Regions from separate parts of the Rhodococcus aerolatus genome, predicted to be linked through region 4. Evidence: predicted binding sites of a transcription regulator. Region 4 holds the regulator's gene; each other region holds the start of a gene.
The links. The regulator LexA, encoded in region 4, represses DNA repair genes until DNA is damaged. The targets are predictions, from matches to a motif close to CGAACANNTGTTCG.

Region 1: a site for LexA is predicted at 1,923-1,936, ahead of ruvC (crossover junction endodeoxyribonuclease RuvC). Genes of this name have one in related genera too.
Region 2: a site for LexA is predicted at 1,811-1,824, ahead of ACYVOF_RS05330 (SAV_6107 family HEPN domain-containing protein). Genes of this name have one in related genera too.
Region 3: a site for LexA is predicted at 2,097-2,110, ahead of ACYVOF_RS04320 (error-prone DNA polymerase). Genes of this name have one in related genera too.

Annotation. Positions count from the first base shown of each region.
Region 1 covers NZ_BAAGQZ010000020.1:37,053-40,584, reverse strand. The annotation lists gene ruvB (Holliday junction branch migration DNA helicase RuvB) at 1-717, opposite strand, end outside; gene ruvA (Holliday junction branch migration protein RuvA) at 750-1,340, opposite strand; gene ruvC (crossover junction endodeoxyribonuclease RuvC) at 1,337-1,900, opposite strand; gene ACYVOF_RS08630 (YebC/PmpR family DNA-binding transcriptional regulator) at 2,053-2,805, opposite strand; gene pdxT (pyridoxal 5'-phosphate synthase glutaminase subunit PdxT) at 2,918-3,532, opposite strand, start outside.
Region 2 covers NZ_BAAGQZ010000011.1:4,229-7,760, reverse strand. The annotation lists gene ACYVOF_RS05340 (phytoene desaturase family protein) at 1-1,160, opposite strand, end outside; gene ACYVOF_RS05335 (GNAT family N-acetyltransferase) at 1,157-1,687, opposite strand; gene ACYVOF_RS05330 (SAV_6107 family HEPN domain-containing protein) at 1,901-2,431, shown strand; gene ACYVOF_RS05325 (methyltransferase) at 2,428-3,150, shown strand; gene dinB (DNA polymerase IV) at 3,158-3,532, shown strand, end outside.
Region 3 covers NZ_BAAGQZ010000005.1:199,948-203,479, forward strand. The annotation lists gene ACYVOF_RS04320 (error-prone DNA polymerase) at 1-2,081, opposite strand, end outside; gene ACYVOF_RS04325 (SDR family oxidoreductase) at 2,226-3,053, shown strand; gene ACYVOF_RS04330 (DUF1330 domain-containing protein) at 3,181-3,532, shown strand, end outside.
Region 4 covers NZ_BAAGQZ010000052.1:52,069-55,600, forward strand. The annotation lists gene nrdR (transcriptional regulator NrdR) at 1-445, opposite strand, end outside; gene ACYVOF_RS19165 (LysM peptidoglycan-binding domain-containing protein) at 724-1,230, opposite strand; gene lexA (transcriptional repressor LexA) at 1,466-2,224, shown strand; gene ACYVOF_RS19175 (hypothetical protein) at 2,250-2,438, opposite strand; gene ACYVOF_RS19180 (hypothetical protein) at 2,552-3,307, opposite strand; gene hflX (GTPase HflX) at 3,349-3,532, opposite strand, start outside.

The DNA.
Region 1 (3,532 bases), on a different contig from region 4:
GGCCCGGGTGACGGCGCCGTCCGCGCGCACCTCGGCGTAGTCGCGGACGCGACGCAGCAGCCGGTTGGCGATGCGGGGGGTGCCGCGGCTGCGGCCGGCGATCTCGGCGGCGCCGTCGTCGCGCAGGTCGACACCGAGGATCCGCGCGGAGCGGGCCAGGACCCGCTCGAGGTCGGCGGGCTCGTAGAACTCCATGTGCGCGGTGAAGCCGAAGCGGTCGCGCAGCGGGCCGGTCAGCGCGCCGGAGCGGGTCGTGGCCCCGACGAGGGTGAACGGGGCGACGTCGAGCGGGATGGACGTGGCCCCGGGGCCCTTGCCGACGACGACGTCGACCCGGAAGTCCTCCATGGCCAGGTAGAGCATCTCCTCGGCCGGGCGGGCGATGCGGTGGATCTCGTCGATGAACAGCACGTCGCCCTCGACGAGGTTGCTCAGCATCGCGGCCAGGTCCCCGGCGCGCTCCAGGGCCGGCCCGGAGGTGAGCCGCAGCGCAGCGCCCATCTCCGCGGCGATGATCATCGCCAGGCTGGTCTTGCCCAGCCCGGGCGGGCCGGAGAGCAGCACGTGGTCGGGCGGCGCGCCGCGGTTGCGGGCCCCGGCCAGCACGAGGTCGAGCTGCTCGCGGACCCGGTGCTGGCCGATGAACTCGGCGAGGTCCTTCGGCCGCAGGCTGGCCTCGACGTCGTGGTCCTCGCGCAGCGCCTGCGCCGTGACCACCTCGCTGACGGGCTCGTCGGCGGCGCGGTCGCTCACCGCGTCCGCCCCAGCGAGCCCAGGGCCCGGCGCAGGGCGGCGGCCGTGTCCGCGGCCGGGTCCTCGGCCAGCACGGCGTCGACGGCCGGCTCGGCCTGGCGTGCGGCGAAGCCGAGGCCGAGCAGCGCGTCGACGACCTGGTCGCGCACCGGGCCGCCCCCGGTGGTCCCGTCCTCGGGCGTGGGGGTGACCTCGACCTTGTCGCGCAGCTCGACGACCATCCGCTCCGCCCCGCGCTTGCCGATGCCCGGCACCCGCATGAGGACCGTCAGGTTGCCGTCGGCCAGCGCCCCGCGCAGCACGTCGGGCTCCAGCACCGCCAGCACGGCCATGGCCAGCCGCGGCCCGACGCCGGAGACCGTCTGCAGCAGCGAGAACAGCGCGCGCTGGTCGTCGTCGGCGAAGCCGTAGAGGGTCAGCGAGTCCTCCCGCACCACCAGCGTGGTGGCCAGCTGCGCCTCGGTGCCGCGCCGCAGGCCGCCCAGGGTGGCGGGGGTGGCGAGCACGGCCAAGCCGACCCCGCCCACCTCGAGCACGGCGTGGTCCAGCGCGATCGCGGTGACCCGGCCGCGGACCGAGGAGATCACGCGCGGGCCCGGGCGGCGGCGAGGCGGGCGAGGTGGCGGCGGCGGGCGTCCTCGGCCTGGGCCTGCGCGGCGGCCATCCGGGCCAGCATGGGCGCGCGCCAGCAGTGGCAGATGGCCAGGGCCAGGGCGTCGGCCGCGTCGGCGGGGCGCGGAGCCACCTCGAGGCCGAGCAGCCGGGTGACCATGGTGGTGACCTGCTCCTTGCCCGCGGTGCCGCTGCCGGTGACGGCGGCCTTGACCTCGCTGGGGGTGTGGAAGCTGACGGGGATGCCGCGGCGGGCGGCGGCCAGGGCGACGACTCCCCCGGCCTGCGCGGTGCCCATCGCGGTGCGCACGTTGTGCTGGGAGAACACCCGCTCGACGGCGACGACGTCGGGCCGGTGCGCGTCGAGCCACTGCTCGGCCGCGTCGGCGATCCGCAGCAGCCGACGGGAGAGCTCGAGGTCGGCGGGGGTGCGGACGACGTCGACGGCGACAGCGGCCACCTCGCGGCCCCGCCCGGCGTCGACCACCCCGAACCCGCACCGGGTCAGGCCAGGGTCGACCCCGAGCACCCGCACGCACGCCTCCCCGACCGCTGCCCGAACTGACGTTCGAACCCTAGCGAGGCCGCCCCGCACGGCCGCCCTGCGACACGCGCCCGCCCTCCCGGAGTGTCTGCAAGCACCACCCGGACGGTCCGGCGGGGTCTGCAGCCACCGCCAGGACGCGCTCAGGCGTCGAGCTCGGCCAGCACCTCGTCGGAGAGGTCGACGTTGGACCACACGTTCTGCACGTCGTCGGAGTCCTCGAGCGCGTCGACCAGGCGGAACACCTTGCGGGCCCCGTCGGCGTCCACGGCCACGCTCATCGACGGCTGGAAGCTGGCCTCGGCCGAGTCGTAGTCGATGCCCGCGTCCTGCAGCGCGGTGCGCACGGCGACGAGGTCGGTGGGCTCGGAGACGACCTCGAAGGTGTCGCCGTTGTCGGTGACCTCCTCGGCCCCGGCCTCGAGCACGGCCAGCAGCAGGTCGTCCTCGGTCAGGCCGTTCTTCTCCAGCGTCACCACGCCCTTGCGGGCGAACAGGTAGGACACCGAGCCCGGGTCGGCGAGGTTGCCCCCGTTGCGGCTCATCGCGGTCCGCACCTCGCCGGCGGCGCGGTTCTTGTTGTCGGTCAGGCACTCCACCAGCACGGCGACCCCGCCGGGGGCGTAGCCCTCGTACATGATCGTCTGGTAGTCGGCGCCGCCCGCCTCCTCGCCGGCCCCGCGCTTGCGGGCGCGCTCGATGTTGTCGTTGGGCACCGAGGTCTTCTTCGCCTTGGCGATCGCGTCGAACAGCGTCGGGTTGCCCGCCGGGTCACCGCCACCGGTACGGGCCGCGACCTCGATGTTCTTGATCAGCTTGGCGAAGGACTTGCCGCGCCGGGCGTCGATCACGGCCTTCTTGTGCTTCGTGGTTGCCCACTTGGAGTGGCCGCTCATCGGCGCGCGCTCCTCTCGTCGGGCGGGCGGCGGCCGGTCGGCCCGCCTCCGCTGGTGGTCCCTGCTCGGCGTCCATCCTAGTCGGGACGGCCTCCGTGCCCGGGCCCGCGGCTCAGGCCTGCGCGAGCACGGTGTCGACGAACAGCCGGTGGACGCGGACGTCCCCGGTGACCTCGGGGTGGAACGAGGTGGCCAGCAGCGGGCCCTGCCGCACCGCCACCACCGCGCCGACGGCCCCCGCGGCCACCCCGGGGGCGTCGGGCACCCGGGCCAGCACCTCGACGCCCCCGCCCACCCGCTCCACCCAGGGGGCGCGGATGAACACCGCCCGCACGTCGCCGCCGGGGACGCCGGTCAGCGGGAGGTCGGTCTCGAAGGAGTCGACCTGCCGGCCGAAGGCGTTGCGCCGCACCGTGACGTCGAGGACGCCGAGCGAACGGGCCTCGGGCCGGGTGTCGAGGACCTCGCGGGCCAGCAGGATCATCCCGGCGCAGGAGCCGTAGGCAGGCATCCCGGCCTCGAGGCGGGCGCACAAAGGCTCGAGCAGCGCGAACGAGACGAGCAGCCGGCTCATCGTCGTCGACTCCCCGCCGGGCAGGACGAGCGCGTCCACCCCGGCGAGCTCGGCCTCGCGGCGCACCGGGACCGGCTGCGCCCCCACCGCGGCGAGCGCGGCGAGGTGCTCGCGGACGTCGCCCTGCAGGGCGAGCACGCCGACGCGGGGTGG
Region 2 (3,532 bases), on a different contig from region 4:
TCCCCCAGCGCGGAGAAGCTCATGGCGAGCACGGCGGGGCGGGGCGGCAGGTCCCCGGCCAGGGCCGCGCCGTGGGCCGCGCGCAGCTGGGCGCGGTCGGCCACCAGCAGCTGCAGCCCCGTGGCGACCGGGCCCTGGCCGGCGGCGCTGGGGTACTCCGGCAGCGCGGTGGTCGCGAGCCGCACGGCCATCCCGATGCCCGGGCCCACCCGGACCCCCCGCTCCCAGCGCCGCAGCGCCGCCGAGTCGTGCCCGCCGGCGCGCAGCAGGCCCACGGTGGTCAGCACGTGGCAGCCCGCGACGACGACGGGGGTGCGCAGCGCGCGGCCGGCCGCGGTGCGCACCGTCCACCCCGACGGGCCGCGGTGCAGCGCGGTGACCGCGTCGCCGAGGTCCACCGCGGACCCGGCGGCGCGCAGCCGGGCCACCAGGGCCTCGGTCAGCGCGCCGGAGCCGCCCACCGCGCGGCCGGGGCCCACGTCGTGCATCGCGGCGGCGAAGCCCACCATCGGGGCGGTCCCGGGCTCGGAGGTCGGCGGCCCCGACTGCGCCCCGAACCAGGCCAGCGCGGCCTTGAGCCGCTCGTCGTCGAACCACTCGTCGAGCAGGGCGTCGCCGGAGGTGAGGAACGACCGGCTCAGCGCGCCCGGGCCGTGGGGGGTCGGCATGCCCCAGAACGCGCGCAGCAGCGACGCTCCGGTGGGCGCGGACCCGAAGGCGCGCAGCACCCGCGCGCTGCGTGGGCCCCACTCGGCGACGAACCGGCCGTAGGCGTCGGCGTCGCGCTGCCCGCACGCCGCGGCGATCGAGGCGCACGTCCGCGCGAGGTCGGCGTGGAAGACGATCGCCGGGGCGTCGGAGCCGGCGGGGGCGGGGGCCACCGCCCACGGGTCGGCGTCGAGGTAGCGCAGGCCGTGCGCGGCGAGGTCGAGCTCCTCGACGACGCCGGTGTGGCGGACCATGAGGTGGGCCGAGGAGCCCCGGTCGACCCGGTGGCCGGGGAACCGCTCGACGGTGGAGACCGCGCCGCCGGCGACCGTGTCGCCCTCCAGCACCACGACGTCCCACCCGGCCCGGGCCAGGTAGGCCGCGGCGACGAGGCCGTTGTGCCCGGACCCGACGACGACCGCGTCCGGCCCGGCCGCCGCGCGGGGGCTCACAGCGGCAGGTCGCGGGCCAGCACCGCGAACGGGCGGGGGTCGCCCGCGAAGGTGAAGCCGCGCAGCAGGTCGGTGAACCCGCGGCGGCGGTAGAGCCGCCAGGCGCGGTTGGCCTCGCCGCGCACCTCCGGGGTGGAGAGCAGGACGCGGCCCCCGTCGCACCCGTCGAGCAGCGCGGCGAGCAGCGCGTCGCCCAGGCCCCGGCCCTGCGCGTCGGGCGAGACGTGCAGCTCGGTCAGCTCGAAGTAGTCGTCCATCACCGCGTCGGCCTGCGCGGGGGAGCGGCCCGACGCGACGAGCCCGGCCCGGACCTGCCCGCCCCACCACTGCTGGGCCGAGCCGCGGTAGCCGTAGGCGATGCCGCGCAGGGTCCGCGGGCCGGGCCCGGTCTCCACCGCGGCCACCGCGGACCAGCCGGGGCGCAGGGTGTGCGACTCCCACACCGGGCTGCGCTGCGCCTCCGTGCCGCGGGGGTAGCCCATGGCCGCGACGTAGATCGCGAGCGCCTCCGGCAGCCGGCCGGTCATGTCCGCGCGGGACAGCGGCTCCACGGCGATCGGCACGGTCCCATCACACCACCGCGCACCGACGGCTGCGCCCGCGGTGCGGGGCTGGCGCCGCGGCCCGGTCGGGGTTAGCGTGGCGTCGTTCGAACAGGTGTTCGACGAGCCGGGGTCCCGGTGGTGGGCGAGGGAAGCGTGCACCACCGGGGCCGCCGGTCGCAGCGGGAGGAGGACGCGGTGCACACGAGCGCAGGAGCGGTCACGGGCGCGGCGGCGACCACGGGCGCAGCACCGGGCCCGGCGGGCCGCCCGGACGGGCCGGGGGACGTGCTGGACGGCGCGCGGCGGACCCTGGCCGAGGCCCACGGGCTGGCCGACCCGGTGGCCCGCTACCACCGGGCGCACCTGGCCGCGGTGCGCGGCGCGGTCGCCGCCACGGGCCTGCTCGCGCGGCCCACTGCCGCGCCCGCGCCGCAGCGCACGGTGTGGTCGCTGCTCGCCGAGCGCGCACCGGAGCTCACCGAGTGGGCGTGGTTCCTCGCCAGCACGGCCCCGCTCACCCTGGCCACGACGGGCCGCGGCCACGTGGGGGAGCGCGACGCCGACGACCTGCTGCGCCAGGTGGCGCAGTTCCTCGACCTGCTCGCCGCCCCGCTGCGGCGGGCCTGCCGGGACCTGAGCGCTGCAGCGGTGCGCACTACTGTGGACGCGCACGGCAGGCCCGGTGGCGACCCGCGCCGGCCGGGGACGACGGGGGGACGCACGTGAGCCAGTCGACCGGGCTCGGCGTGATCGGCGCGCTGCTGCGGGTGGCCCCGTGCCGGGTCGTCGACGTCGGGGGCGGCACCGGGGTGTGGGCCGTCCCGCTCGCCCAGGCGGGCTGCGAGGTCGTCGTCGTCGACCCCAGCCCGAACTCGCTCGCGGCCCTGGCCCGGCGCGCGGCCGAGGCCGGCGTGGCCGACCGGGTCTCCGGCGTGCAGGGCGACGTGGACAGCCTGCTGGGCCCCGAGCCGCACCACAGCGTGGCCGGGCGCGGTGCGGACCTCGTGCTGGCCCACGGCGTGCTCGAGGTCGTCGACGACGTGCCCACCGCGCTGCGGGCGCTGGCCGGCCTGCTCGAGCCCGGCGGCGTGCTGTCGGTGCTCGTCTCCTGCCGCGCGGGCACCGCGCTGCAGCGCGCCGTGTCGGGCCGGATCGCCGAGTCCCGCCACATCCTGGACGACCCCGACGGCCGGTCCGGGCCCACGGACGTCCTGCTGCGCCGGTTCGACGCCGCCGACCTGCACGAGCAGCTGACCGCGGCCGGGCTCGCGGTGGAGCGCACCACCGGCGACGGCGTGCTGGCCGACCTGCTGCCCGGGCTGGTCCGGGAGGCCAGCTCGGCGGGCGAGCTGGCCGAGCTGGAGCAGACGGCCGCCGCGTCGCAGGCGCTCGGGGCCGTGGCCAGCCGGTTGCACGTCCTCGCCCGCCGCGCCGCCGGCGGCTGAGGCGCGGGTGGGACGCAGCAGCGACCTCGCCGGGGGCGGCTCCGGCCGCACCCGGCACGGGCTCGACCTGGCCGCGCTCGCCACCGGCGACGACACCGGGGCCACCGTGCTCCACGTCGACATGGACGCCTTCTACGCCAGCGTCGAGGTCCGCCAGGCCCCCCACCTGCGCGGGCTGCCGGTCGTCGTCGGGGGCGCGGGCGGGCGCGGGGTCGTGCTCTCGGCCACCTACGAGGCGCGCCGCTACGGCATCCGGGCGGCCATGCCCGGGGCGCGGGCGCGGCGGCTGTGCCCGCACGCGGTGTTCGTGCCGCCCCAGTTCCCGCTCTACACCGCCGCGTCGCGGGCCGTCATGGCCGTCTTCCGCGACGTGACGCCGCTG
Region 3 (3,532 bases), on a different contig from region 4:
CGGATCAGCGCGACCTCCACGACGAGGTCGTAGAACACCCGGGGCTTGAGCCGCGGCAGGGTCGCCATCTGCGCGCGCGACTCCACCTGGAACACCCCGACGGAGTCCGCGCGCTGCAGCATCTCGTAGACGGCCCGCTCCCCCAGGTCGAGCTCGGCCAGGTCGACGCGGCGGCCCTCGTGCTCGGCGACGAGGTCGATGCAGTGGTGCAGCGCGGAGAGCATGCCCAGCCCGAGCAGGTCGAACTTGACCAGACCCACGGCGGCGCAGTCGTCCTTGTCCCACTGCAGCACGGTGCGGTCGGCCATCCGGCCCCACTCCACGGGCACCACGTCGGCCACCGGGCGGTCGCAGATCACCATGCCGCCGGAGTGGATGCCGAGGTGGCGCGGCAGGTCCTCCACCTGGGCGGCCAGGGCCAGCACCGCCTGCGGGACGTCGTGGGTGCTGGGGTCGGGGCCGGCGCCGTCGGCGACCACGTGGCGCAGCGGGCCCCAGCGGTCGATCTGCTTGCTCCACGCGTCCTGCTGGCCCTGGCTGAACCCCAGCGCCTTGGCCACGTCGCGCACCGCGGAGCGGCCCCGGTAGGTGATGACGTTGGCGACCTGCGCGGCGCGGGTGCGGCCGTACTTGGCGTAGACGTGCTGGATGGCCTCCTCGCGGCGGCCGGACTCGATGTCGACGTCGATGTCGGGCGGGCCGTCGCGCTCCGGGGACAGGAAGCGCTCGAAGAGCAGGCCGTTGGCCACCGCGTCCACCGCCGTGACCCCCAGGGCGAAGCACACCGCGGAGTTGGCGGCCGAACCCCGTCCCTGGCAGAGGATGTCGTGGTCGCGGCAGAAGGTGACGATGTCGTGCACGACGAGGAAGTAGCCGGGGAAGCCCAGCTGGGAGATGACGGCGAGCTCCCGCTCGATCTGGGCGTACGCGGCGGGGTTGTCGGCCGGCGAGCCGTAGCGCCGGGCCGCGCCGAGCATCGTCAGGTGGCGCAGCCAGGTGTCCTCGGTGTGGCCGTCGGGCACGTCCCACGGCGGCAGGTTCGGGGCGACAAGGGAGAGGTCGAAGGCGCACTCCCGGCCCAGCTCGGCCGCGGTGGGCACGGCGGCGGGGTGGCGGGCGAAGCGGCGGGCCAGCTCGGCCCCCGAGCGCAGGTGCGCCCCCGCCGCGGGCGGCAGCCACCCGGCGGCGTCGTCGAGGCTGCGCCGCGCGCGCACCGCGGCCAGCGCGGAGGCGAGCGGGAACTGCGCCGGGGTCGCGAAGTGGGCGGCCGTGGTGGCGACGACCTCGAGGTGGTGCCGGCCGGCGAGGTCGGCGAGCAGGTCGTTGCGCTCGTCGTCCTCTGGCATCCCGTGGTCGGTGAGCTCGACGGCGACGCGGTCGGCCCCGAACCGGTCGACGAGCTCGCCGAGCGCCGCGTCCGCCGCCCGCTCGCCCCCCGCGGCCAGCGCCCGGCGCACCGCGCCCTTGCGGCAGCCCGTCAGCACGTGCCAGTGCCCGCCCGCCGCCGCGGTGAGGGCGTCGAGGTCGTAGACGGGGCGGCCCTTCTCCCCGCCCGCCAGGTGCGCCGCGGAGATCTCGCGGGAGAGCCGGCGGTAGCCCTCCGGGCCGCGGGCCAGCACGAGCAGGTGGGTGCCCGCCGGGTCGGGCTCGCCGTTCTGCGGGCCGGGCAGGCCCAGGCTCAGCTCGGAGCCCAGCACCGTCGGCAGGCCCACCTCCCGGGCGGCCTCGGCGAAGCGGACCACGCCGTACATGCCGTCGTGGTCGGTGAGCGCGAGGGCCTCGAGGCCGAGCCGGGCGGCCTCCTCGGCGAGGGCCTCGGGCTGGCTGGCGCCGTCGAGGAAGCTGAAGGCGGAGTGGGCGTGCAGCTCGGCGAAGGGGACCGTCGTGGTGCTCGGCGGCGGCTCCTGCGACGGCGGCCGGTAGGGCAGCCGGTGCCGCGACCACGCCGGGGAGTCGCCCCCGTCACCGGGGAACAGCGTCTCGTGGGCCGGGCGGCCGCCCTGCGCCTGGTCGGGCCGGGGCCGGCCGGAGAGCACGCGCTCCAGCTCCGACCACGGCACCGGCGGGTTGCCCCAGCCCATCCCCACCTCCGACGTCGAACGTGTGTTCGATGGTAGAGGACGCACCGACGATCCGGAACACGGCCGGGGGTCCCCGGCGCTGCACCCGGTGACGGCGGGCGCGAGGACTGCGCCGCGCCGACGGGACGAGAGGAGCTCCACCGCATGGCAGCCAAGACCTGGTTCATCACCGGCACCTCCAAGGGCTTCGGCCGGGAGTGGGCGATCGCCGCCCTCGAGCGCGGGGACTCCGTCGCCGGCACCGCCCGGGACACCTCGACGATGGACGACCTGGTGTCGACCTACGGCGACCGGGTCCTGCCGATCCAGCTCGACGTCACCGACCGCGACGCGGACGTCGCCGCCGTGGCCCGGGCCCACGACCACTTCGGCCGGCTCGACGTCGTCGTCAACAACGCCGGCTACGGCCACTTCGGGATGGTCGAGGAGCTCACCGAGGCCGAGGCGCGCGCCCAGCTCGAGACCAACCTGTTCGGCGCGCTGTGGGTCACCCAGGCCGCGCTGCCGTACCTGCGGGCGCAGGGCAGCGGACACATCATCCAGGTGTCGTCCATCGGCGGGATCTCCGCGTTCCCGTCCGTCGGCATCTACCACGCGTCGAAGTGGGCGTTGGAGGGCATCAGCCAGTCCCTCGCCCAGGAGGTCGGGGGCTTCGGCATCCACGTCACGCTGGTCGAGCCGGGCGGGTTCTCCACCGACTGGTCCGGCCCGTCGGCGAGCCGGTCCGACGAGCTCGACGCCTACGCCGACGTGCGCGAGGCGGCCGCGAACCGGCCCAGCGCCAGCGGCACCAAGGGCGACCCCGTCGCGACCCGCTCGGCGATCCTCAAGGTCGTCGACGCCGACGAGCCGCCGCTGCGCGTGTTCTTCGGCGAGAAGCCGCTCGGCATCGCCGAGGCCGACTACGAGTCCCGCCTGGCGACGTGGCGCGAGTGGCAGCCCGTCGCGCTCGAGGCGCACGGCGGCCAGTAGACCGTCCGACCCGGCACCCCTGCACCCGACCCGGGTGCAGGGGTGCTGTCTCGTCGGACCCGTCACCTCGGGCCCGTCACCTCGGGCCCGTCACCTCCGCGGCGGGGCCGTGGGCCAGACTGCGGGCATGGCTGTCGACCCGCGTGGCACCGACCTGAAGCGCTACCTCGCCGAGGACCCGGGCGGGCCGGTGGTGATGCTGAACCTGCTCCGCTTCGGCGAGGGTGGCCGGGAGGGCTACGGCCGCTACGCCCGCGCCCTGGCCGAGACGTTCCTGCCCCGCCACGGCGGCGAGGTCCTCTACGCCGGGGACGGCTCGACGGCGCTGGTGGCCGAGGACGGCCAGGCGTGGGACGCGGTGCTGCTGGTGCGGTACACGTCGCGGGCGGCGTTCTCGGCGATGGTGCGCGACCCGGAGTACCAGGAGGTCACGGCCTGGCGGACGGAGTCGCTGACCGAGGCGGTCCTGCAGGCCACCG
Region 4 (3,532 bases):
GGTCGGCCGCGCGCAGCGACCGGATCTCCTTCTCGAAGTCCTCCGCGGAGGTGAAGGCGCGGTAGACCGAGGCGAACCGGAGGTAGGCGACCTCGTCGAGCTCGCGGAGCGGCCCGAGGATGGCCAGGCCGACGTCCTGGCTGCCGACCTCGGCCGACCCGGCGGCCCGCACCTGCTCCTCGACCTGCTGGGCGAGCTGGTCGAGCTGGTCGTCGTCGACGGGACGGCCCTGGCACGCGCGCCGCACGCCCCGGACCACCTTCTCCCGGCTGAACGGCTCGGTCACCCCGCTGCGCTTGGCCACCGAGAGCACCGCGGTCTCGACGGTGGTGAACCGCTTGCCGCACGACGGGCAGGACCGCCGGCGGCGGATCGCCTGGCCCTCGTCGGCCTCGCGGGAGTCGACCACCCGGGAGTCGGAGTGGCGGCAGAACGGGCAGTGCACGGTGCTGCTCCCTCCCCCGGCCGGTGGCGTCGAGGACCGTGGTGGGACGGGTGCCGTGCCCGCTCCCCGACCCCCGGCCCTGTGGACGGACCGGTGCACAGCCTGGGGGCCGGCGGTGGACAACCCACCCCAACCTGTGGACTAACTACATCCGTGTAAGTACTAGATGTTGTGGTGGAGAGTAATCCCGGCACCAGCTGTGGGGCAAGCAGGAACGCCCCTCCCGCGTGAACGAGCACGCCCTCAGGCGTGTCGGCGGCGTCACCCGGCGTGTCGCGTCAGCGCACCACCGCGGCGGCCGCGGGCACCGTGATCGTCTGCCCGGCGCGGACCGCCGGGGAGCCGAGCCCGTTGAGCTCGACGATCCGGTCGACGACCGCCTGGCGCGGGGCGTCGGGCGCCGCGCGGCCCGCGATGGCGCTCAGGGTGTCACCGGGCTGCACCTGGACCACGGCCGTCGACGTGGGCACCCCCGGGGTGCCCGGGGCGAGCAGCTGGGAGACCCCGACGACGACCAGGGCGGCCAGCAGGGCGAGGACGGACAGGGCGGTGCCGACCCGGGTGCGCACCTGGGCCGCCGTCGGCGCGGCCGCCGGGCGGGCGGGGCGCGCGGTGGTGGTGACCGGGCCGTACGCGGTGAGCCGGCCACCCGGGCGCGTGGTGTCCCGGGACCGGGCCGGCCGCACCGGGGTGCGGGGGACGCCGCCCGAGCGCGCGGCGGAGCCGGGGAGGGCCCCGGCGGGGGCGGGACCGGTGACGACGGGCCTGGTGGTGGTGGTGCTCATGGCGGACCTCCTGCTCCGGTACGGGCCGCGGACCGGCTCCCGCCGACCTCGAACACCCGTTCGATCGAACAACTGAGCGATGTCTACCAGGACGCCCCGACAATCTCGACGGCAACCGGCGTGTCGGTCGAACACATGTTTGAACCGTGACCTCCGCGGCGATACCGTCGGCGTCACCGCAGGCACGCCCGGCGCGGGCGGGGCGAGGCGGCAGACGAGAGGGAGGACGACCACGATGAGCAGTGGCGAGACGAGCGGGCGACGGGGCTCGACCGGCGGGCGGGCCGCGGGCCCGGCGACGGGCACCACCGACGAGGCCGTCCCCGCCGCCGACGGGCTCACCCCCCGCCAGCGCCGCGTGCTCGAGGTGATCCGGGAGGCCGTGGAGGACCGCGGCTACCCGCCGAGCGTGCGCGAGATCGGCGACGCCGTCGGCCTCACCTCCACGTCCTCGGTCGCCCACCAGCTCAAGGCGCTCGAGCGCAAGGGCTACCTGCGGCGCGACCCGAACCGGCCCCGCGCCGTCGACGTCCGCATGCCCGGCGAGGCCCCCGCCGCCCGCGAGGACCGCGACGCCGACCAGCTCGCCGCAGTCGCCCAGGCCGGTCCCGAGCTGCCGACCCCGACCTTCGTCCCCGTCCTCGGCCGCATCGCCGCCGGCGGGCCGATCCTGGCCGAGCAGGCCGTCGAGGAGGTCTTCCCGCTGCCCCGCGAGCTGGTCGGCGACGGCTCGCTGTTCCTGCTCCGCGTGGTCGGGGAGTCGATGGTCGACGCCGCCATCTGCGACGGCGACTGGGTCGTGGTGCGCCAGCAGCCGGTGGCCGACAACGGCGACGTCGTCGCGGCCATGATCGACGGCGAGGCCACCGTGAAGACGTTCCGACGCCGCGACGGCCACGTCTGGCTGCTCCCGCACAACCCCGCGTTCGAGCCGATCGACGGCGACGAGGCCACCGTCCTCGGCAAGGTCGTCACCGTGATGCGGCGGCTGTAGGCCCGCGGCGGGAAGGCGCTGCGGGCTACCGCCGGGAGCGGCGGACCGCCAGCGCCAGCCCCGCCGCGGCGAGGACCACGGCGGCCGCCACCCCGACCACGACCCGGCTCGACGCCCCGCCGGCGGCGCCCTCGGGCGAGGCCGCCGCTGTGCCCGGGCGGGACGGCACCACCGCGGCCGGGCCCGGGGACGGCGAGGCCGGCGGGGACGGCACGGGACCCGCAGCTCCGCCCCGCAGCGCGGCCACCACGCCGGGCACCTCCCGCACCGGGGGCTCGGCCGACCCCCCGGCCTGCTCCCCCGCCGAGAGCAGGGTGCCGTCCGCGGTCAGCGCGACCGCCTCCCCCTGCGGCTCGTCGGCAGGGGGACCTGCAGCGGGGTCCGGGCCAGCGCGGCCAGCAGGTCGCCGTCGGGCGCGTCGTAGACCCAGGCGTCGGTGTAGGTGCGCAGCGCCAGCGCGGTGCCGTCCGGCGAGACCGCGCCCCCGGTGACCAGCACCGAGCCGAACGACCCGAGCGGCCCACCCGGCGTGCTCGTGGGCCCGAGCGTCACGGTGCCCACGCGCGCCAGCGGGGTCGGGCCGGGGGTGGCGAGCGGACCGGTGGCGGCGTAGACCCCGGCGGCGCCACCGATCTCCTTGGTGACCACCAGCGGCACCCCGTCCCGGCCGACGAGCAGGGCCTCCGCGTCGTGCGGCCCGTCGGGGTAGGTGAGCCGGTGCAGCACGACCCCGGTCTCGCCCACCGCCGCACTGTCCAGCACGAGCAGGGCCACCGTGTCGCGGGCGCGGCGGTTGTCGCCGGTGTCGGCGAGCCACAGCGTCCCGTCCGGGCCGGCGGCGAGGTCCTCCACGTCGTAGGGGTCGACGTCGGCCGTGGTCGTCCCCGTCGCGGCGCACCCGGCGTCGAGGTGCACCACCTGCGGCGCCGCGCCGCCGTCCCCGACCGCCAGGACGTCCCCGTCCCGGGCGACCATCCCGGAGAGCTCGGTGAGCCGGGGGTCGTCCGGGGTGCACCGCACCTGCGGGGCCGGTACGGGCCCCGGCGCGGCCGACGCGGCTCCCGCGCCGGCGAGCAGCAGCACGACGGTGGCGAGGCCGCCGCCGAGCCGCGGGAGGAGCGGCCTCAGCGGACCGGGTCGACGGCGAAGCCGGCCAGCACGTGGCCCAGCCCGCCGCGGACCTTGGCGTGCAGCTCGGTGCCGTCCGCGGTGTGGACCTCGGCGAGCACCTCACCCTCCTGGTGCACCCGGGCCACCAGGTCGCCCCGGGTGTAGGGCAGCAGCACCCGCACCTCGTGGGCGGGGTGG